Regions from separate parts of the Rahnella sp. BIGb0236 genome, predicted to be linked through region 3. Evidence: predicted binding sites of a transcription regulator. Region 3 holds the regulator's gene; each other region holds the start of a gene.
What was found. Region 3 encodes Fur, which represses iron uptake genes when iron is present. Its sites were predicted from a motif close to ATAATAATGAGAACNACTATCAA; they were not measured.
Positions count from the first base shown of each region.

Region 1 (7,857 bases), on a different contig from region 3:
CGCCCATGACGATAAAGACATGTTCCCAGCCCCAGGCGTAGGTCAGCCAGCCGAGCAACGGTGAGAACAGCGCCAGCGAGAAATACTGCGCGGAGTTAAATATTGCCGAAGCCGTGCCGCGCTCCGTGGTCGGAAACCAGGCCGCCACGATACGGGCGTTGGCCGGGAAAGAAGGCGCTTCAGAGAAGCCGAGCATAAAGCGCAGCATAAACAGCGTCAAAGCGCCGTATGCCAGCGGGAACCAGCCGACAAAGCCCTGTAACAGGGTGAACAGCGACCAGAAGAACAGACTGTAGGTGTACACTTTTTTGGAACCAAACCGGTCCAGTAACCAGCCGCCGGGCAGCTGCATAATCAGATAAGCCCAGCCGAACGCGGCAAAAATTTGTCCCATGTCGGCAGCATCCAGGCCCAGCTCACGCGCGACCTCGGTACCAGCGATAGAAAGCGTTGCACGGTCGGCGTAATTCACCGCCGTGATGAGAAAGATAATCAGCAAAATATAGTAACGGATATGGGTCCGCACCTTACTTTGCGCGATTGCCCGTGACTCGGATTGAATGTTCATGGTGACCCTCATTGTCATAATACGAAACTTTTTCAGGGAACTTACCGCTGGCGAAATAACGTTGTTTTATTCACCTGTGGTTATTCACCGTTCAGTTCCTTTATACGAAGCAGGCAATTAACACTCTGTTTATGATTGCCTGAAATTTACCTGTATTACTTTTAACGTCACCTTCAGAGGGCCAATACAGTATAAAAAAGAGGTCCCGAAATAACACTGTGCATTCGCCCAAGAATCGTCCCACGGATGATGACTATTCTTTTGCATCCACACATCGCTGTGGGAGGAGAATCACAGATTGTGCGGTGGCGATAACCGCGCAAATCAAAGGGTGATTTGCATCACATTTATTCTGTCACCTGCCACACAGAATGACGTTCATCAGGCAAAAAGCTGGTCAGTTGCACAATGAGGTTCCCGGAAGACTGCCTTATAATGGACGCCATACCCTGTATCACCAGAGCATGTTTGACAAGAGCATTATTGAGCGTCAACTTCAGAGAATTAACCGGAATTTTTTCCGGGATGTTTAATAAACGCGGAGACAGTTATGTCACGTAATAAAGATAAAGAACACGCCACCGAAGCTCTTTTTATTAAAGTGCATGAAAGCGATAACGTGGCCATTATTGTGAATGACAACGGCTTAAAAGCCGGCACCCGATTTGCCAATGGTCTGGAATTAATTGAGCATATTCCGCAAGGCCATAAAGTCGCTTTAGATCCAATTGCCAAAGGCGGCGATATTATTCGTTATGGTGAAGTGATTGGTTATGCCGTAAGGGATATCGCGCAGGGCGGCTGGATTGACGAATCGCTGGTGGAATTACCGGTTGCGCCTGAGCTGAACAGCCTGCCGCTGGCGACCCGCGTACCGCCAGAATTACCCCCGCTGGAAGGTTATACCTTCGAAGGTTACCGCAATGCCGACGGCAGCGTTGGCACTAAAAATCTGCTGGGGATCACCACCAGCGTGCACTGTGTGGCAGGCGTGGTGGATTACGTGGTGAAAATCATTGAACGTGATTTACTGCCCAAATTCCCCAATGTCGATGGCGTCGTGGCGCTGAATCACCTGTACGGCTGCGGTGTGGCGATTAACGCCCCGGCGGCGATCGTGCCGATCCGCACCATCCACAATCTGGCGCTGAACCCGAACTTTGGCGGCGAGGTGATGGTGGTCGGCCTGGGTTGTGAGAAATTACAACCGGAGCGCCTGCTGGAAGGCACGCCGGATGTGCAGGCGATTTCGCTCGATGACACGCACATTGTGCGTTTGCAGGATGAGCAGCATGTCGGCTTCCAGTCGATGGTGGACGATATCCTGACCGTCGCACAATTCCATCTTGAGCGCCTGAACCGTCGCCAGCGCGAAACCTGCCCGGCTTCCGATCTGGTGGTCGGTACGCAGTGTGGCGGCAGCGATGCCTTCTCCGGCGTCACGGCCAATCCGGCAGTCGGTTATGCCTCTGATTTGCTGGTGCGCTGCGGTGCCACCGTGATGTTCTCTGAAGTGACGGAAGTCCGCGATGCCATCCATCTGCTGACCCCGCGCGCCGCGGATGTCGAAGTGGGCAAACGTCTGCTGGAAGAAATGGCCTGGTACGATGATTATCTGTCGATGGGACAAACCGACCGCAGCGCCAATCCGTCGCCGGGCAACAAAAAAGGCGGTCTGGCTAACGTGGTTGAAAAGGCACTGGGTTCGATTGCCAAATCCGGCACCAGCGCGATTTCCGAAGTGTTGTCTCCGGGCCAGCGCCCGACGAAAAAAGGGCTGATTTACGCCGCCACGCCTGCCAGCGATTTTGTCTGCGGAACCCAGCAACTGGCTTCCGGGATCACCGTGCAGGTATTCACCACCGGTCGCGGCACGCCGTACGGCCTGCTGGCAGTACCGGTGATTAAAATGGCGACCCGCACCACGCTGGCAAACCGCTGGCACGATCTGATGGACATCAACGCCGGGACGATTGCAACCGGGGATGCGACCATCGAGGATGTGGGCTGGGAGTTGTTCCACTTCATTCTGGACATCGCCAGCGGCCGCAAGAAAACCTGGTCAGACACATGGGGCATCCACAATGCGCTGGCGGTATTTAACCCGGCACCGGTGACCTGAGTGACCGTTTTACCGATAAACGAAAGGCCAGCATTGCTGGCCTTTTTGGTATTTCGGATTTGAGCGAGAACTTACTGCGCCGCAGCGGCACCGGTTTGTTCTGCACCAACCAGCCCGACTTTCAGGTAACCGGCTTTCCGCAGGTTATCCATCACGCTCATCAGCGTTTCGTAGTCGACACTCTTATCCGCGCGGAAGAAAATCGTACTCTGTTTATTGCCCTGAGTACGCTGATCCAGCATGGCGGTCAGGTTGCTGCTGTTGACCGGCGTATCGCCGAGGAACAGTTGCTTGTCCGCTTTCACCGACAGGAAGATCGGTTTCTCCGGACGCGGCTGCTGTTTCGCCGTCGAAGCCGGTAAATCCACCCGCACATCCACAGTAGCCAGCGGTGCCGCCACCATGAAGATGATCAGCAACACCAGCATGACGTCGATAAAAGGCGTGACGTTGATGTCATGCATTTCACCGCTTTCGTCGATATCGTCGTTTAACCGAATAGCCATAATCTGTTCTTACCCTACGCGTAACTGACCTGTCTGACCGCGTGGCGCATCGCCTTCGCTGGCAGCCAGATCCAAATCACGGCCCTGTAACAGGATAATCTGCGCCGCCACATCGCCTACCTGATGACGGTAAGAAGTAATGGTACGGGCGAAAATGTTGTAGATCACCACCGCAGGGATGGCTGCCACCAGACCTACTGCCGTCGCCAGCAAGGCTTCGGCGATACCCGGTGCCACAACCGCCAGGTTAGTGGTTTGTGTCTGGGCGATACCGATGAAGCTGTTCATGATGCCCCACACCGTACCGAACAGACCGACGAATGGCGAGATGGCCCCGATGGTCGCCAGAATACCGTTGCCACGTCCCATGTAACGGCCTGCGGCGCTGACGCGACGCTCAAGGCGGAAACCGGTACGTTCTTTAATGCCGTTGTTGTCGGTCGAACCGGCAGACAATTCAAGTTCGTTCTGCGCATCGCGGATCATCTGGGCGCTGATGCTGCTGGCGGCGAAGCTTTCAGCCTGCTCAGCGGCTTCGTCCAGCGTGCGGACGGAAGACAGCGCATCAAACTCGCGGCGCATGCGGCGTTTGCCGGTGAACACTTCAGCACCTTTACTGAACAACAATGCCCAAGTGACGACAGAGGCCAGCAGCAAACCGATCATCACCGTTTTCACCACCACATCAGCGTGATGGTACATGCCCAACACAGACAAATCGGTAGGGATCACTGGGGTCGCTTCCGTTGGAGCAGGTTGCATCACCGGGGCTGGGGTGGCATCGGCTGTCGCCGGAGCCGGAGTCTCTGCCGCCGGGGCCGGTTGCGTTGCCGCAGACGTGACCGCTTGTGCTGCCGGCGTCGCAGGTGCCGCCATCGCGTTGCCGCTTAAGCCAGCAACCAACATTAACGACATCAGTAATGAGGTCGCCTCTTTCATCTTATTGCGAGCCGTTTTCACGCGTCGCCTCCAGCCAGAATCAGTGTGTAGAAGGAATGAATAACGCCGAATGATATCAAAGAAAAAGCCCTAATTGATAGTCGTTCTCATTATTATTTACATTGTGCAACCTGAAGGCCGGTGTGTCGTTGACGGATGACAAGGTTTTTCCTGATTGAACACGGCGTGAACAATTTAATCCCCGTCACACTTTTCTAAAAAATATGGCGGTAAATCAATCAGCTAATCCCAATTACTAAAGTTAAAACAACATTTTAAATAAAAAGTAACACCATTTTACATCTGTTATAAGTTTGTGATAATGCTCAAATACCGCGCAGATATAAATAGGATAAAGTGCAGTTCACAGGCGGAGACCCTACAAAGGCATGTCTGTTATCCATTTCATTTAAAAGGTTAATTCGCCCGATATAACTACATGCACCCGATGCCCTGCGCATCAGCACGGTTCATTTTTTGGTGTCATTTTTCCGTTCCCTTACCGAGTACCCTGGAGACAAACTGATGAAAATGCAAAAAGCACTTCTCAGCCTTTGCCTGAGTTCCGCGACCCTTTTATTCACCCATGGCCTGTCAGCGCAGACACTGAAAGCCGCGGATGTCCATCCGCAAGGTTATCCGAATGTGGTCGCCGTTCAGCACATGGGCGAAAAACTGCAAAAACAAACTGACGGAAGACTGGAAATCAAAACCTTCCCCGGCGGCGTGCTGGGTGATGAAAAACAGGAAATTGAACAGGCGCAGCTCGGTGCGCTGGACATCATCCGTGTCTCGATGACGCCAGTGGCGTCGATTTTGCCGGAAATTAACGTCTTCACCCTGCCCTATATTTTCCGCGATGAAGACCACATGCACAAAGTGTTGGACGGTCAGATCGGTAAAGAAATCGGCGACAAAATTACTAACAACCCGAATTCCCGTCTGGTGTTCCTCGGCTGGATGGATGGCGGCACGCGTAACCTGATCACCAAACAGCCGGTGGTGAAACCGGAAGATCTGCACGGCATGAAAATCCGTGTGCAGGGCAGCCCGATCGCCCTGGCGACGCTGAAAGCCATGGGCGCAAACCCGGTGGCGATGGGCGTCAGTGAAGTGTTCAGCGGCATGCAGACCGGGGTTATCGACGGCACCGAAAACAATCCGCCAACCTTCGTCGCCCATAACTATCTGCCGGTGGTGAAAAACTACACCTACAGCCGTCACTTCATCATTCCTGAGCTGTTCCTGTACTCAAAAGTGAAATGGGACAAGCTGAAACCGGAAGACCAGCAACTGATCCTCAAACTGGCAAAAGAAGCGCAGGACGAGCAGCGCGAACTGTGGAAAGCCTATAACGAGAAAGCCCTCGCCACCATGAAAGCGGGCGGCGTGAAATTCTATGAAATCGACCCGGCGACTTACGTCAAAGCCACGCAATCCGTGCGCGATGAATTCGGCAAAGACCATCAGGAACTGATGCAGCAAATCGCTGACGTCAAATAACGCCTGATACCGGCAGCCTGCGGGCTGCCTCTTTTTGATCTTTCGCCGGGGGATTTATGGTTTCGAGTTATCACACCCTGATGGACATTCTTTACCGCTGCGCGATGTGGCTGGCCGGGATCGCTCTGCTGCTGATGGTGGCGGTGATCCCGATCGGCATTTTTGCCCGCTACGTCATGAACAGCGCCCTGTCGTGGCCGGAACCGATCGCGATCATGTGTATGGTGACGTTCACCTTTACCGGCGCTGCCGTCAGTTACCGCGCCGGGTCGCACATTGTCGTCGCCATGGTTACCGACCGTCTGCCGCCTGCGCTGAAAAAATTCTCCGCCCTGCTGGCTGACCTGATGATGCTGGCGATCAGCGTGTTTATTTTCTGGTACAGCCTGCAATTGTGCAGCGAGCTCTGGCAACAGCCGGTGGCGGAATTCCCGCTGCTGACCGCCGGACAAACCTATCTGCCGCTGCCTGTAGGTTCTGCGCTGACGCTGTTATTCATCATCGAGCAGATCATTGCCGGCCCGCAACATCAGCGGCCTGTGGTGATACTGGGCAATTCTGACGCCTGACCGGAGCCTGTTATGGATGCATTAATCTTGTTGTTAACGCTGGCGGTGATGCTGGCGATTGGCGTGCCGGTCGCCTATGCCGTCGGGCTGAGTGCGCTGGCAGGAGCCTGGTGGATTGATTTGCCGTTTGAAGCGCTGATGATCCAGCTGACCAACGGCGTGAACAAATTTTCACTGCTGGCGATCCCGTTCTTTATTCTGGCGGGCGCCATCATGGCCGAAGGAGGGATCGCCCGCCGGCTGGTCAGTTTTGCCTACATCTTTGTCGGGTTTATCCGCGGCGGCCTGTCACTGGTGAATATCGTGGCCTCCACCTTTTTTGGCGCGATTTCGGGATCCTCGGTGGCCGACACGGCGTCGATCGGTTCGGTGATGATCCCGGAAATGGAGAAAAAAGGTTACCCGCGAGACTTTGCTGCGGCGGTCACCGCCAGCGGCTCGGTACAGGCGATCCTCACACCGCCCAGCCATAACTCGGTCATTTATTCGCTGGCAACCGGCGGCACGGTGTCGATCGCCGCGCTGTTCATCGCCGGTATTCTGCCCGGCCTGCTGCTCAGCCTGACGCTGATGGTGATGTGTGTGATGTTCGCGCACAAACGCGGATACCCGAAAGGTGAACGCGTGCCGTTCCGCCAGGCGCTGAAGATTTTCATCGACACGCTGTGGGGGCTGATGACCGTCGTCATCATCATGGGCGGTATTCTCAGCGGGATATTTACCGCCACGGAATCGGCGGCGATTGCCTGTCTGTGGTCATTCTTCGTCACCATGTTTATCTACCGCGATTACAAATGGAATGAACTGCCGAAACTGATGTACCGCACGGTGAAAACCGTCAGTATCGTGATGATTCTGATCGGCTTTGCCGCCAGCTTTGGCGCGGTGATGACCTACATGCAGTTGCCGATGCGCATCACGGAATTCTTCACCTCAATCTCGGACAACAAGTACGTGATCCTCATGTGGATCAACATCATGTTGCTGATGATCGGCACGCTGATGGACATGGCGCCGATCATTCTGATCCTGACGCCGGTGCTGCTGCCGGTGGTGTTGTCGCTGGGCATCGATCCGGTGCATTTCGGCATGATCATGCTGGTGAATCTGGGGATCGGCCTGATCACGCCGCCGGTCGGCTCGGTGCTGTTTGTCGCCAGTGCGGTGAGTAAACAGAGCATCGAAAACGTCGTCAAATCCATGATGCCGTTTTACTGCGTGCTGTTCGTGGTGCTGATGCTGGTGACGTATATCCCGACGATTTCACTGTTCCTGCCCAAACTGTTCGGCGTCTACACCGGCTGACACCGGTAAAGCATTTCTCCCTTGCCCGTCGTCAGGACGGGCTTTTTTTTGGCCGGGCTGCTGAAATTTTCTCATCCACCGGCCAAAAGCCTGATCCCTGAAATTCATCATGTTAAGTTAATGACATATCAGCGGATGCCAGAGCGTGCCGCGCCACATAACAGGATGAAATACGGATTATGTCGTCGAAGAAAATTGAGACCGCGCTGGTCAGCGCCGGGCGGAATAAGAAATTCACCCAGGGTTCAGTGAATGCCGTGATCCAGCGCGCCTCATCGCTGGTGTTTGAAACCGTGGCAGATAAAAAACACGCCACCGCCAACCGCGCCAACGGCGAGTTATTTT
Region 1 covers NZ_SOAO01000006.1:85,937-93,793, forward strand. The annotation lists gene EDF78_RS13950 (MFS transporter) at 1-568, opposite strand, end outside; gene garD (galactarate dehydratase) at 1,119-2,690, shown strand; gene exbD (TonB system transport protein ExbD) at 2,762-3,196, opposite strand; gene exbB (tol-pal system-associated acyl-CoA thioesterase) at 3,206-4,135, opposite strand; gene EDF78_RS13970 (TRAP transporter substrate-binding protein) at 4,661-5,638, shown strand; gene EDF78_RS13975 (TRAP transporter small permease) at 5,695-6,207, shown strand; gene EDF78_RS13980 (TRAP transporter large permease) at 6,220-7,512, shown strand; gene metC (cystathionine beta-lyase) at 7,692-7,857, shown strand, end outside.
Region 1: exbB (tol-pal system-associated acyl-CoA thioesterase) is a predicted target of Fur. The motif match lies at 4,230-4,252, and genes of this name have one in related genera.

Region 2 (7,857 bases), on a different contig from region 3:
ATGAAGCAAAAATTCTGGCCGCTGACGCCGCGCGGCATCTTCAATGATTTGCGGGCGGCATTGCGCGGCAAGCTGAAACACGACGATTTGCGTCACTACAACATGGTGCAGCGCGCTGCCTACGTGTTCGTGATGTTCGACGGCATCGTGCTGGTGCTTTCCGGGCTGGTGGTGTGGAAATCGGTGCAGTTTCCGCTGCTGCGCGAACTGATGGGCGGCTTCGATACCGCGCGTTACGTGCATTTTCTGGCGATGGCGTCACTGGTGGCATTTGTGGTGCTGCATATCGTGATGGTGGCGCTGGTGCCGAAAACCCTGATTGCCATGATCCGCGGACGTTAAGGAAGATCCGATGAAGAACCTCATCAAAAAAAGTATCAGCCAGATTTTCAGCACCGCCGACAGCGAGGCGATTGTGCAGGAAGCTAAAAAACAGATTATCCGCGAACTGGATGCGCCTTCCCGCCGCCTGTTTTTACAACGCGGCCTGACGCTTGGCGGCGTGGCGATGCTGACCGGTTGTGACATCAGCGATAACGCCAGCGTGGAAAATGCGCTGGGTAAAATCTCCGGCTTTAACGACCGCGTACAAGGCTGGCTGTTTGGCTCGACGCGCCTTGCGCCGGTGTATGCCGAATCGATGATCACCCGCCCTTTCCCGTTTAATGCTTTCTATGCCGAAGACGATGCGCCGGACGTTGACGGCAACGCCTACCGCCTGAAAATCGCCGGTCTGGCGCTGGATAAACGCGAATGGTCATTACCGGCGCTGTACAACATGGCGCAGGTCAGTCAGGTGACGCGGCACATTTGTGTCGAGGGCTGGAGCGCAATCGGTAAATGGGGCGGCGTGCCGTTCGGGGATTTTCTGCGCCTGATTGGCGCAGATCTCACGGCGGAATACGTCAGCTTTAAATGCGCTGACGAATATTACACCAGCATTGATATGGCGACGGCGCTGCATCCGCAGACCCTGCTGGCGCTGACCTACGACGGCCAGATTTTGCCGCGTAAGTACGGCTTTCCGATGAAACTCAGAATGCCGACCAAACTGGGTTACAAGAACCCGAAACACATCGAAGTGATTGAAATTACCAATAAGTTTACCGGTGGCTACTGGGAAGATCAGGGCTACAACTGGTTCGGCGGAAGCTGAACAACCTCCACAAAAACCTTTGTATCTCAAAACTCAGAAGAAGGAATTACCATGAAAAAGTTAACCGTAATGATGATGTCTGCCTGCCTGATGATGGGTGCCGTGAGCACCACCTATGCCGCTGACGCGATGGCGAAAAAAGACACCATGGGCCACATGTCGAAAGACTGCACGAAGAAAGACAGCATGAGCAAAAATACCATGGCAAAAGACAGCATGGGCAAAGACTGCATGTCAAAAGATCATATGAAGAAAGACAGTATGTCGAAAGATTCCATGTCCAAAGACGGCATGAAAAAAGGCGCGATGAGCCAGTAACCGCATTCATTCCCGCCATGTAGCAAAAACGCCTCCGCCTGTTCAGCGGAGGCGTTTTTATTGGAAAATCCGCGGCAACCTGCGTAGTATATAAAACATATACGATTCATATACTGCGAGGTGACCCGATGGGTATCATCAAGATTTCAGAACTGATGCACGAGAATCTGCGCATCGCCAGCATGGCCTACACCCGGTCCATTAACGCCCAGGCCGAACACTGGATGAAAATCGGCATGCTGATGGAAACGCATCCCGACATGACACACAGTGAAATTTCGCAACTGCTGGTGCGTTGCAGCGTGGAATCGGACGAGAACAGTGACAGCATCCGCACGCTGTTAAACGTGGGCGGCACACACAGGAAGGCAAGCAATGAATAATGGTTTAGACGAACGGTATTTTGTGAATAACAACCGCATGGTCAAAACGCCGGAAGGCATCGACAAAGCCCGTATCGCCGGGAAACTGGCCGCCCGTGTGCTGCATATGATCACGCCACACGTCGTGCCCGGTGTCACCACCAACGAACTGGACCGTCTCTGCCACGATTTTATCGTCAACGAGTTACAGGCGATCCCGGCCAACATCGGGTATCACGGTTATCAGAAAACCACCTGCACCTCCGTCAACCATGTGATCTGCCACGGCATTCCTTCCGACAAGGCGCTGAAGAAAGGCGACATCGTCAACATCGACGTGGCGCTGATCAAAGACGGCTGGTATGGCGACACCAGCCGCATGTATTACGCCGGAGAGCCTGGCATTATGGCGCGCCGTCTGGTGGATACCACCTTTGAAGCGATGATGGCCGGGATTGACGTGGTGCGTCCGGGCGCCACCTTAGGCGATGTGGGTTACGCCATTGCCGCCGTCGCGAAACGCGAAGGGTTTTCCATTGTGGAAGAGTACTGCGGACACGGCATCGGCATGGGCTACCATGAGGATCCGCAGGTGCTGCATTACGGCGAGAAAGGCCGCGGTCTGGTGTTACAGGAAGGCATGTTATTCACCATCGAACCGATGCTCAACGCCGGTAAGAAGCAAAACAAAGTCCTGCCCGACGGCTGGACGGTGGTGACTAAAGATCATTCGTTGTCCGCACAATGGGAACATATGATTGCGGTGACGAAAACGGGCTATGAAATATTGACCCCATGGCCTGAAGAGAACTGATTTTCCTGTTATATTTCCTGAATGTAAAAACCTCCGTCCGGAGGCTTTTAACTTTCTGTGATACGGCTCAGCTGCGCTCGATTTCTTTGGTCGCGCGATCTAACGCATCGGTGATTTTATACAGCGTTTCCTGTTCGATCGGCCCTTTGGCGAGGCGCAAATTGAGCGCCATGCGCATATTGTTAATCGCGCGCTGCATTTCCGGAATACTGCGGTTATTCGACAGAATCGCCAGCGAATGCAGTTTCTCTGTTACTGAACCGAGCAAATCACCCTGCTCTGCCAGCGACTGCGTGCCTTCCGGCGTAATTGAATATTGTTTCTTACCGGCCTCTTCCTGCTTCGCCGTTACCAGACCCTGTTCTTCCAGGAAGGTCAGGTTCGGATAAATAATGCTGGCGCTCGGGGTGTATTCCCCTTTGGCTAATTCTTCAATGGCTTTGATCAGCTCATACCCGTGGGCGGCACGTTGCTGTAAGAAATGCAGCATCAGCACACGGATATCACCCGTTTCGAACATGCGCTCACGGCGATGTTTTTTCGCCGTAATACAGTGCGCTTTTTTGCCGGATGTGGCAGGAGGACGGTCATTACCCAAAGGATTATTTTTCATCAGAACCATAGTCAGGATTGCGTAAAAAGTGCGTACAGATATCCCTTAAAGATAACGGGTTAAGCCTTCTTTCACAATGCTGTAAAACATCAGGCAAGCCGCAGCCTGCCTGATTTTATGCCTTTACCGCACCATGGACGGTTAATTCATAAACGTATACGGCTGATAGAAATCCTCGCCCAGCCAGTGATAGGCCGCAGGCTGCGTCGCCAGCGGTTTACGAAGATAACTGGCCGCTGTATTCACATCGCCCTTTCCGCTGTACACCGCGTAATCCGGATACGGGAAGACCGGACGGGAAGCCGCCCCGGCCGGGATTTTCTCCAGACGGATATCGGTCGCTGGCTGTTTGCCGCGCTCTGGCATCGGCTGGCCGAACTGGATCTTCTGCTCTTTCGCTGCCTGATACGTGGTAATGCTGTCCGGCGCGATGCCTTTCTCCACCCAGTTCATCATCGGCGTGAGGAAATCCACCAGACTCGGGCCTTCACCGCCTGAGCAGTGATGCACGCCCGGCAACAGATACAGACGCTCAAACTGATCGCGGCTCGTCGCGCCCATCACATGGCCTACCGCCTGATGATACGCCACGGAATTGAGCGGGGAGATATGCGGATCTGCCCAACCATGCCAGATAATCAGCTTGCCGCCCGCCGCCTTGAATGCCGAGAGATCCGGATTGGTGGCATCGTAAAGGGGGTGCATTTTACGCAGTTCGTCAAATCCGGCTTCGGTGAATTTCACGTCTTTCAGCGTAAAATGTTCAGCCGGGTTTTTTACATAACTCAGAAATTTCAGCGATGGCAGCGCGATAAACGAGCTGAAAATCGGATCGCTGGCTTTTTCCGGCACAAACACGCCTTCCCACGCCAGTTCTGAACCCGGTTGCGGTCCGCCAACGGTCAGTTTCGCACCGGTCTTCGGATCAACCGGTCCGGCGTACAATTTGGTTAATGTCGAGATTTCAGCGGCTGACAGGCAGTTTTCCTGCGCAGCATCCGTTTTGCAGGCCATCGCGGCAATATCCACATGACAGCTTTGCGGATCGGCAATCAGGCCGTCGGTCTGGCCGTCCAGGGCGTCACATTGTTTCAATACCGCGTTATGGATCAGCGGCAAACGGGAAGCCACAATCACCGCGTTGCCATCCGGCCCGGTATTCGCCAGCGCCTGCCACGCGTGATAGACGGCGTTTTGCGACTGGAAGTTCATCGCCGCCGCACCAGCAATCACACCGTTGAAATCATGGGGAAAACGTTGCGCTTCCATCAGGGCTTCGCGACCGCCATCAGAACAGCCGTTGAAATAGGAATACGCCGGCGCACGCCCGTAGTATTCCGCGATCAGTTTCTTCGACACCTGAGCCGTCAGATGCTGGCTGCGGTAGGCGAAATCTTTGCGCTTTTGCGGATCTTTACCGAAATCCACTTCCTGCATGGAATGCCCCATGTCGGTGGCGGCCATCACGAAACCGTTGGTTTGCAATGGCGTACAACCGGCTGCCGCGCCGAGTTGCAGCGAGATATTACCGCACAAACCCCCGCAACCGATTTGCATATAACGTTGCTGCCAGGAAGACACCGGCAAAATCACTTTAAAGCCGATGGCCGGATGCAGATTGCCGTCCACCTCGCAGGCCGGTGCGCCGTTGACGGTGATTTCTTTCGCTGAGGTGATGCGGCTGCCCTCGCCGCCGATGTCAGTCAGCGACACCTTGCTGAGATCGGCGCAGGCTTTTACCGGTTTAACAATATCCAGCGACGGAGTCGCTGTATTTTCAGCCGCTGAACTTAAAGAAGAATATCCCGCGAATAAAAGAGGAAACAGGCACAGCGCGCGCCAGTGTCGTTTGAGGCTTATTAATTTCATAACCATTCCTTTGAATAAAAATTCAGAATTTGTCATAAGAATTATAATGATGGCAGAAATAATAAATAATGGCGTTTACCGCACCCGGTGTAATGATTCCGGCGGCAGTTGCAACAAAGCATGAATGAGAAAAACCGCAGACAACAAAGGGGAAATAACCCTTTCATTCTCTGCGGTAAAAAAACAGGGACGTTATTTGTTATGCCAGTAAGCCACGCAGCGAACAAAATTCGCGTCCAGCCCGCGATTTTCCACGAAATAATCATTCAGCCCTTTGGCGAATTTCCCTTCGCCGGTTGCCCAGATGTAATAATCACTTTCCGGCAGGAACAGGCTTTTCAGTTTCTTCACCACGGCGTCATCCTCCTGATAACCGTGGTGCACGTCACTGACAATCCACTCAATGTTGAACTCTTTTTCGTCATCTAAGTAGCTGATACAAGAGGCGTCTTTCACTTTCACCAGCACGGTAATCTTAGCGTCGGATCCGGCCTGTTTCAGCTCGCGCAGACGGCGTTTTACCGCCGGAAGACCGGTTTCGTCGCACACATACAACTGCCAGGCGTAAGTGGTCGGGATGATCAGGGAACCACGCGGCCCGCCGATAATCAGTTTATCGCCCGGCTTCGCGCCAGCCGCCCATTCACTGGCAACGCCGCCGTCGTGAAGATAGAAATCCAGCGTGAGTTCATGGGCTTGCGCATCAAAATGCAGCGGCGTGTATTCGCGGTTCAGCGGACGCGGCCCTTCGCCCCAGACAATACCTTCTTCTGTCGCGGCCGGTGGCGTGATCACATCACCGGGATTGGCCGGGAAAAACAATTTGATATGGTCGTCGAAGCCGCGCGAGGTAAAGCCCTTCAGCTCGTCGCCGGTTAACACGATGCGTTTAAAACAACCGGCGATGGTTTCGCTGCTTTTTACCGTGATATGACGAAAAACCAGTTCATTTTTTACCCGGACAGCCAGGTTTGCGGCAGGGGTTTCGGGGCGATGTTGTTCCATCAGACTCTCTCTTATGAAATAGGATTTTCTGAAAGATATATCTTAGTCATGTTTTACGCAACCCCGAAAAGCGTAAGGAAAACACGCGGAATTTACCTCAACGGCCTGCCGCTATAGCCCATTTCTCAGAACGTAGTGCAAAGATTTCGTTAAGGAACGCATTTTTCTTTATCATTTTGTTGATAACAATTATCAGTATCATTATCATTCGCACAAAGCTCAAATGGGTAATGCGTTACAATAAACCCATAATTTATAAGGAATAGGGCTTTTTCATGGAAGATTTTAAACAGATGACCAGCGCGTCTGATTTGTCGAAAGGCAGTACATGCGAGCAGAACTTAAAAAAATCAGTGCAGGACACATAACAAATGTTCAAATCCTTTACACAGCAGGGTTTGGTGAAAAACGTCATTTTCATGGGGACGATCCTCACCACCACCTTCAACGTTAATGCAGCGGACGCAGTTAAAAACAACACCGATCTCACCGCCAGCAACACGCCATCTTCTGAGGCCATCAAGAAAAAACCGGTGCGTACTGCACAGGATCTGGCGCAGAACAATGAAGAAGTCATGACCGTCACGGAAACGATGCCGGATAAAAAACCGGGCTCGAAAACCACCATCACGGCCGCCGATATGCAAAAACGTGGCGGGAATGATTTCGGCACCATCATGCGTTATGAGCCGCTGATCACCGCGACCGGCTCCAGCGGCGGCTCTGGCAATGGCAAAAGCGGTTTCGACCGCAACGGTTACACCGGCTACAACATTCGTGGTCTGGAAAGCAACCGCGTCGGCATCGACGTCGACGGCATCCCGCAACCCAATGCCACCGGCCGCAGCTATGCCAGCCGCGCAGGTCTGGGGACATCCGGCATTGGCCGTGATTACATCGACCCGTACATTTACGGTCAGGTCGATATCGAATCCGGCGCCACCTCAGCCGATCGCGCCAATTCCTCCATCGGCGGTGCCGTTTCCTTCCTGCCAAAATCCGCCGACGATTACCTGCGTCCGGGCAAGGAAACCTATTTCGGTTACCAGTCAGATTATGATTCTTCCGACCGTTCCTGGCACAACGGCATCACTGCCGCTGCCGGTGACGAAACCCTGCGTGGCCTGATTGCCATCAGCCGCCGCGACGGACAGGAAACCGAAAATAACAGCGGTACGCACGACGCCTACCCGGCAAACTGGCACTCTGACGCCATCATGACCTCTGTGATCTGGCAGCCAAATGACGAACATAAAGTCACCGGCACGCTGGATTACTACGAAAAAGTGAACCACACCCATTACGACACCTGGAACAGCGCGGGCAGTAGCATTATCGGCACCGCACAGCAGCAAAGTAACACCCGCCGCTGGGGCGCGAGCCTGAAAGACGAATGGACGCCGTTCAACGATTACGCGGATGCCGTGGTGTCCAAAGTGTATTACCAGTACACCCAGGCGCACGACAACACCTACATGCCGAATTCCAGCGGCGAGATGATGAACGTCTACTCCAACTATGACGTCAACACCTTCGGCGGGGAAACCAGCTGGCTGAAAACGCTGGGTCGTCATGAACTGAGCGCCGGTCTCAACGCCCGTATGTCGAATACGGAACGTCCGTTCCGCGAAAGCCCGGATCAGAGTGTTTACACCACCATCATGCAGCCGGAAGCGAACAGCCGTTCTTATACTCTCGGCGGCTTCCTGCAGGACACCAT
Region 2 covers NZ_SOAO01000001.1:649,426-657,282, reverse strand. The annotation lists gene EDF78_RS02860 (cytochrome b/b6 domain-containing protein) at 1-342, shown strand, start outside; gene EDF78_RS02855 (molybdopterin-dependent oxidoreductase) at 353-1,156, shown strand; gene EDF78_RS02850 (pentapeptide MXKDX repeat protein) at 1,208-1,474, shown strand; gene EDF78_RS02845 (ParD-like family protein) at 1,603-1,857, shown strand; gene map (type I methionyl aminopeptidase) at 1,850-2,650, shown strand; gene EDF78_RS02835 (PadR family transcriptional regulator) at 2,718-3,263, opposite strand; gene EDF78_RS02830 (tannase/feruloyl esterase family alpha/beta hydrolase) at 3,405-5,132, opposite strand; gene EDF78_RS02825 (siderophore-interacting protein) at 5,325-6,137, opposite strand; gene EDF78_RS02820 (TonB-dependent receptor) at 6,509-7,857, shown strand, end outside.
Region 2: EDF78_RS02825 (siderophore-interacting protein) is a predicted target of Fur. The motif match lies at 6,317-6,339, and genes of this name have one in related genera.

Region 3 (7,857 bases):
GCTGCGTTTGCGACCTGTGTTGGTATTCGTAATAACCCAATACGGCGTTCCGGGAACGTGTTTAGGCTTGGTATGAATGCCGTTTTGCAGCAGGGTTTGCTGGTCACCGGCAAAATAGGTCCGCGTGCGGCCGGTCAGAGAGTCGGTCGCCGTCGCAAATTCTTTCGGGTTGAGGGTATACAAGGTCGACAGGATCAGCATAAAGCGGTTCACCGCTTTGCTTTGTTCTGCGTATTCATCGGACAGCAGCAGTTCACGGACGGCGCGGACTTTATCACGCGACGTCGGCGCTGCGGCGGCGGCAGGTTTTTCCTGCGCGACAGTGCCGGCGATAACAGAAGGGGTCACTGGCGCGGCAGGAGCGGTCTGACCGGCAGTAAACTTCAACATACGGCGTAAAATATCAGACGCGCTTTCACCGATTGCTTGCGTATGGCTGGCAATATAGCGGTAGAGTTCTTCGTCAACCTCAATAGTTTTCATCTTTATCCAGTACTGTTTTTCTACTTAATTCATTCAAAAGGATTATACAAATTTCTACGCAGTAACAAACAGAGGAATTGCGCCGCGAAGCAAAATCCAGACAACTTCCCGATTTTGCTGCATGCTGACATCAACCCGCCGGCTTCCTGATAGACAAATCCCGCTCTGGCATCTGGCAGACACTTTCTGTTTTCAAAAATTATCCGCAAGTCATGATAACCTAATGAGATTGTTTATCTGTATGAACTTCGCTATGAAATTACATTATCGCCTGCAAGAAGCTGACGTCGCTGGCAGCGCCGCCCTGCCGGTTTTACTGATCCACGGCCTGTTCGGCACCCTCGATAATCTGGGCATTCTGGCCCGCGACCTGAAAAAACAGCATAACGTGTTACAGGTCGATTTGCGTAATCACGGTCAGTCAGGACGCGCCGGCGAGATGTCTTATGCCGCCATGGCGCAGGATTTAGTGGAAACGCTGGATGAGGTGGGTTTCCAAAAAATCATCGTTATCGGTCACTCAATGGGCGGAAAAGCGGCAATGGCGCTGACGGCGCTGATCCCTGATCGCATCGAAAGGCTGATCGCCATTGATGTCGCGCCGGTGGATTACCACGTGCGCCGTCATGATGAGATTTTTGCGGCAATTAACGCGGTAACCGACGCCGGACTCCGCGACCGCACCTCAGCCACTGAGTGTATGCGTGAGTATATAAAGGAAGACGGCGTGATCCAGTTCCTGCTGAAATCGTTCCAGCAGGGAGAATGGCGTTTCAACGTGCCGGTGCTGCTGAGTGAATACGACACCATTACCGGCTGGGAAGAGGTGCCACCGTGGGATCATCCGGCGCTGTTTATCCGTGGCGGTTTATCGCCGTATGTGCAGGATGAATATCGCGATGCGATTGCCCGCCAGTTCCCGCAGGCCAAAGCGCATGTGGTGGCGGGAGCGGGTCATTGGGTGCACGCCGAAAAACCCGATGCGGTGCTGCGCGCTGTGCATCGTTTCATCGATGCAGCCTGAGGTTTAACATCCTGGGGATAAATTGTGCAAAAAGTCTGCACAACTTAGGAAGTTATCATGAAATCAGGGCAATCAGGCGTTGTGAACCCCAGGCGCGCCAGTGTATGATTGCGCGCTATAATTTTGCCACCCCGTTTTACTCACTGTGAGTCGCGGGGGGTAAATTGGGTCAGGGTTTCTTAGCCCGAAATGTGTGAAACGCTCGTCAGGAACCGGCTTGCCGTTTTCCGATGTAAAAACTTCCCTGGTTGTACCGCTACCTATGGCAAAAGAACAACTGGATCGCACGACGATTGATCTGTTCGCAGATGACCGCCGTCCTGGGCGTCCAAAAACAAATCCGCTATCCCGTGATGAACAGCTCAGGATCAATAAGCGCAACCAGTTACGCCGCGATAAAGCGAGCGGCCTGCGTCGCGTGGAGCTGAAAATGAACGCCGATGCTGTTGATATGCTCAATAAGCTGGCAGAAGAACGCAATATCAGTCGTAGCGAATTGATTGAAGAGATGCTGCTGTCGCATCTTAACGGTCATGAAGGCTGATTGAAAACGGGTAACCCTCTCAGGCTACCCGTTTGTTTTTTCTTAACTATTCCACGCTAACGCTTTTCTTTCCCCTCAGAACGTTTCCCAGTTTTCAGCACTTTTCGCCGAAAGCATGCCGGTATCCGGACGCAATAATGGCGCAGAAATTGACTTCGCCGGACGCGATCCGACGCTGGTCACGCTGTCTTTCAGCTTGAACGTGGCGACAGCGTTGTTCAGCAATGACGCCTGTTCTTCCAGTGAAACCGCAGCCTGCGATGCCTGTTCCACCAGCGCGGCGTTCTGCTGCGTCACGCTGTCCATTTCAGTGACGGCCACCGCCACCTGGCTGATGCCTTTGCTTTGTTCATCAGACGCAGACGCGATTTCCGCCATGATATCGGTGACGTGCGTAATGGAACGCACCACTTCATTCATGGTCTGACCGGCGTTTTCAACCAGCCGCGAACCGCTGTCGACGCGGGAAACCGATTCGCTGATCAGCTGCTCGATTTCCTTCGCCGCCTGCGCACTGCGCTGTGCCAGATTGCGCACTTCGCTGGCGACCACCGCAAAACCCCGTCCCTGCTCGCCCGCACGCGCGGCTTCGACCGCGGCGTTCAGCGCCAGAATGTTGGTCTGGAAAGCGATGCTGTTAATGACCGACGTGATTTCGGCAATTTTCTTCGAGCTGCCGGAGATGTCTTTCATGGTGCTGACCACATCCGCGACGATATTCCCGCCGCGCTGCGCGGTACCGGAGGCTTCAATCACCAGCTGGCTGGCGTGATGCGCGTTATCGGCATTGTGTTTCACGGTAGCGGTCAGTTCTTCCATGCTGGCGGCGGTTTCTTCCAGCGCCGAGGCCTGTTCTTCTGTACGGGAAGACAGATCGTTGTTACCGGCTGAAATCTCTGACGCGCCCTGATAAATGTGGTTGGTACAGTTACGGATGGTTTGGACGGTATTCACCAGACTCAGCTGCATTAAGTTCAGCAACGGGATCAGCTTACCGGCACAGTTTTTACCGAACTCTTCCAGATAATGCGTCAGGTCGCCGCTGGCGATCACCGCGAAATGGTCGCGGATTTGATCCAGTGGTCTCACCAGCGCCATCACCAGATAACGGTCGGTCAGGAGTAAAATCACCAGCCCGATACCAAACGCCGTCAGCAAAATCACTTTGCCGATGGAGGTCAGATGGGTCGATTGACGTTGCGCCGCATCGAAATCAACGGCGATCTGGCCGCTGACGTTTTCCATGGACGCGCCAAAGCTGCGGCTCAGCGCAGGGACGGTTGAATTGGCGAGCTGGTTATAAGTCCCGATATCCTTGCTGCTCGCGGCGGCAAATAACGGCGTGACGCCCTGGGTGATCAGGTTGTCCCAGTTAGTGCTCAGTTCCTGAACGGCGGCTTCTTCCAGACCTGGATGCGGCGCTGTTTTAAAACTGGCCAGCGCCTGCGTCAGTCCGTCGAGGGATTGTTTCGCGGTATCAAAAATTTCCGGCCCTTTTGATGGGTCGGCCTGAAGCTGTGCGACGGCGCGGCTCAGGCGCGTCACGGTACGAAAATACTGATCATTACCTTTGTTGATCAGCGCCATATTGTTGACCAGCTCGGTACTGTTTTTGGTATTTTGCGTCAGCGTGTCAAGTGAGGAGACGGTGTAAAGGGAAACACCGGCCCACATGACGCAGAAGATGCCAAGAATCGTTAATAATGCGGCCCTGATGGTGATATTTTTTAAAAACTGCACGATATGCCTCTCTCGAAACAGGACTGTTTCTGGTCTGAGGATTGACGGGGATGCGGAGAATCAAGACAGGTAACCAGCAGGCAAGTGCCCCAGGACATGTTTGAACACCTCTCCGGGCATCGATTTCTTTATTATGTTGAGATTGCTCTCGCATCATCTATCGGCGGGATGTGCTCGAAATTTAGTATTGTGTCGACTTATTTCTCAACTTTGCTTTTAACCTCAATAAGTTTGAGGTTTATTGGCGGTTTTGGAAAACACACAAAGGCGATAACACTTTAAAATATTGCCCGATAAACTTATTTCCCAGTCAAGAAGGCGGCCGGAAGCATATTCTCCGCCTCGCGAGTTTGCTATCATCTGCATTATTATTGCCTGCGATGCAGGGCACTTCATTTAGAACAAGAGGTTAGGTAATCTTATGGCCGTTGTAGGTATCTTCTTTGGATCCGATACAGGTAACACCGAAAACATCGCAAAAATGATCCAGAAGCAATTGGGTAAAGATGTTGCAGAGGTGCATGACATTGCGAAGAGCAGCAAAGAGGATCTGGAAAAATTCGATATTTTGCTGATCGGCATTCCAACCTGGTATTACGGTGAAGCGCAGTGTGACTGGGACGACTTTTTCCCAACGCTGGAAGAGATAGATTTCGAAGGTAAGTTGGTCGCGCTGTTTGGTTGTGGCGATCAGGAAGACTATGCCGAATATTTCTGCGATGCACTGGGTACCGTGCGCGACATCATTGAGCCACGCGGCGCGGTGATTGTCGGTCACTGGCCAACCGAAGGTTACCACTTCGAAGCATCCAAAGGCCTGGCAGACGATAAGCACTTCATTGGGCTGGCAATTGACGAAGACCGTCAGCCAGAACTGACCAACGAACGTGTTGATGCCTGGGTAAAACAGATCACAGAAGAACTCAGCCTTTCTGAAATTATTGGCTAAAAACCCTGTTGGCCCTGAGGATTTATTCTACAATTGAAGGGCCAAACTATTACTGAAATTAACAATTTAACTGCTACAAAATTGTAACTTTCAGTCGTATCAAGGTACACTGAGTTCATCTGTTTTTTCTATCGATCAAGTCGTTGCATTCCAAATGTGACCGGCACTTTGTGATCTTTATTAACAGGCTGTCGTTGACGAGAATTGGCACATTTGCGTTAAACGAAGAGACTATACGAATAATTTTGTGCCGCCGATGCCACAGGCTGCATGCCTCAACTTGATTAGCACATAGTAACAGGACTGAATCCGCATGACTGACAACAACACCGCACTGAAGAAAGCCGGCTTAAAAGTCACGCTTCCGCGCCTCAAAATCCTGGAAGTGCTGCAAGCGCCGGAAGGTCATCACGTTAGTGCGGAAGATCTTTACAAGCAACTGATTGATATGGGTGAAGAAATTGGCCTGGCGACGGTTTACCGCGTTCTGAACCAGTTTGACGACGCCGGTATTGTCACCCGTCATAACTTCGAAGGCGGCAAGTCCGTATTCGAACTGACCCAGCAACATCACCATGACCACCTGATCTGTCTGGATTGTGGCCGTGTGATTGAATTCCGTGACGAATATATTGAAGGTCGTCAGCGTGAGATTGCTAAGAAACATGGCATCAAACTGACCAACCACAGTCTGTATTTGTACGGCCACTGTGAAGCAGGCGACTGCCGTGAAGATGACTCTTTGCATAACGATAAACCTGCGCTGTAATCTGCACGGGCTTTGACTAAATTAACCGCTGAAAAGCGGTTTTTTTATGTCTGCAATCTGGCAGAGGGCAGAGGCAAAAAACCCCGGCAAGCCGGGGTTTTGATTTCTGCATCCGTGTTCTGGTGTTGAGTTACTTTTCCGGTGCGTTATTCGCTCTGATTTCCTGCCAGATTTTCCCGCAATCGGCGGCAAAGGCCTGACCGTTTCCGGTTTTACGGGCGGTAAGGCAGCGCTGATAATCCACCACGCGCACTGTCTCCTGTTCTGCAAATTGCTGGTGTGCTTTTTCCTGTTTCAGCTTGTTGAGCATCACCTGACAGGATGCCAGTTTGTCCGCATCGCCTTCCGCCGTATTAATACAGGTCCGGTAATCTTCCCGCGTTTTGGAGATTTCTGCCTGATCAGCGGTAGGTGCACAACCGGCCAGAAGCACGGACGACATCACAATCATCAGTAATTTATTCATCGACATAACGACCTCAGAAAATAGTGAATGGAGCGATGACAATGAATTTCACGTCTTTTTCATCCTGGAATATGTTGCCGTACCCGCCACTCCAGCTCGGAAGATCAGAGTGGTTGTCGTATTGGGTGTAATGCAGTTTGAACAGCGTCCCTTTGGCGCGCCCTTCCTGAATGGTATACAGCGCATCCAGACTCCAGGCGCTTTCTTTCAGGCGCTGGCTCTGATCGTAGGCCGCATTGGTGCTCGGTTTGGCATCCCACGCATAGACGTACGAACCACCGACCGCGAAGCCCGGCAGATCCCATTTCGCCAGATCATAAAGCACGCCGGCATACACGGCTTTCTCACCGTTGGCGTTGAAGTCAGAACGGTTATCCCACCACACGTCAAGACGACCGTTTGAAGAGGAATAGGTCGGGGTCATACGTTGCAGGAAGTAACCCTGATTCCCTTCGGCCTTCACCATCGTCCCTTCCAGACGCCAGTTAAACTGACCGGTGGTATAGCCGAAAGTCAGCGCCTGCAGCCATGCCAGTCCGTCATACAGACTGTTCGGATCATTCTTGTCACTGATGCGATCTTCTGCACCATAGAACTGATAGCTGGTGGTCAGCGGATTGCCCATCAGATCAATTTTGTAAGAGGCCTTGGCAAAGTACTGGTCAACATAACTTTCAGCCTGACCAAATGCGCCTTCCAGCACGAAATCATTTTTAAAATCGTATTTCGCCCCGACCGAGTGAAGATAAGAAACGCCGGTCTTTTTGTCATTCTGGCGGAAATCATCCATTTCCAGATGCCACGGGGATTTGTATTCGTCGGTCCACATGTAGGAGAAGCTCAACTCACCCGGATCACCGAAATCATGTTTATATCCGGCTTCCGCACCGCGATAGGTTCCCGGCATAAAGCTCCAGTGTGGCGCGATCAGCGTTTGTCCGGTGGGCTGAATGTAACCCGCATGTCCCCAGAATCCGCCGTATTTGAATTTACCGGCGGCCTTATACAGGCTGATGCCGCTTTTATCGCCGGAATAATCTTCGTCGTACGCGCGGTTGCTGTTGGAGAAGGCGATTTCGTTGGGGTGTCCGCTCTCGCTGCTTTCGGCCATTTCAATTGCCGTGAAAGCGGCGATATCAATACCAAACATGTCCCAGGCATAGCCGGAAGAAAAGTCGAGGTTCAGGTTAGCGGTAGAATGGGAAAGGTTGGTTGTATAGTCTTTGTAGCTGTCACTCGCCGGATCCATGTCCTTGCGGTCACGTTGACGCTGCCAGTAATACACGCCGCCGGTCAGCGTTGAATCATCAATAAAACCTGCCGCGTTGGCATCTTCAGCGAACATCATTCCGCCACCCAGTAAGGTGCCGGCCAGGGAATATATCGCAGGTTTCAGGTAAGCCGATCCCCTGCCCCTGTTACGGTGCTTGTGCATAGAGATTCCTCATGTTGACTAAAAAAACGAGCAAAACCCAAACGGGTATAAAAAGCGGCCGCCAGAGGCGTAACCGTATAAAACAGGTTTAGAATATTTTTCGCGACGCGAATTATCAATGAGTAATTCATCATTGATCGCCGAAATATGACAAAGTGCACATAAAGATGAAAAAGTGTTACAGAGGGTCTCAGGAAAGAATTAAAGCAGTGGATTAACTGAATAAATAACTAAAACAAGCAATTAAATAAAATAACCCTACAGTTTAAACGTTTCAGCAATACAACAGCTCGCGCTACATCGTTTAAAAAGCAAGCATAGGAAATACATTAATTCGCGACGAGAAACAAAACCCATTACGATTATCACAGGCAAAAAAAAACGCAGCCGGAGCTGCGTTTTATCATCTGACACTGAAGGCTTACACGACGGGTTTGCTTTCCCAGG
Region 3 covers NZ_SOAO01000002.1:365,891-373,747, forward strand. The annotation lists gene seqA (replication initiation negative regulator SeqA) at 1-483, opposite strand, end outside; gene ybfF (esterase) at 725-1,507, shown strand; gene ybfE (LexA regulated protein) at 1,770-2,051, shown strand; gene EDF78_RS05215 (methyl-accepting chemotaxis protein) at 2,127-3,791, opposite strand; gene fldA (flavodoxin FldA) at 4,213-4,740, shown strand; gene fur (ferric iron uptake transcriptional regulator) at 5,054-5,509, shown strand; gene chiQ (ChiQ/YbfN family lipoprotein) at 5,640-5,975, opposite strand; gene EDF78_RS05235 (OprD family outer membrane porin) at 5,989-7,410, opposite strand; gene glnS (glutamine--tRNA ligase) at 7,832-7,857, opposite strand, start outside.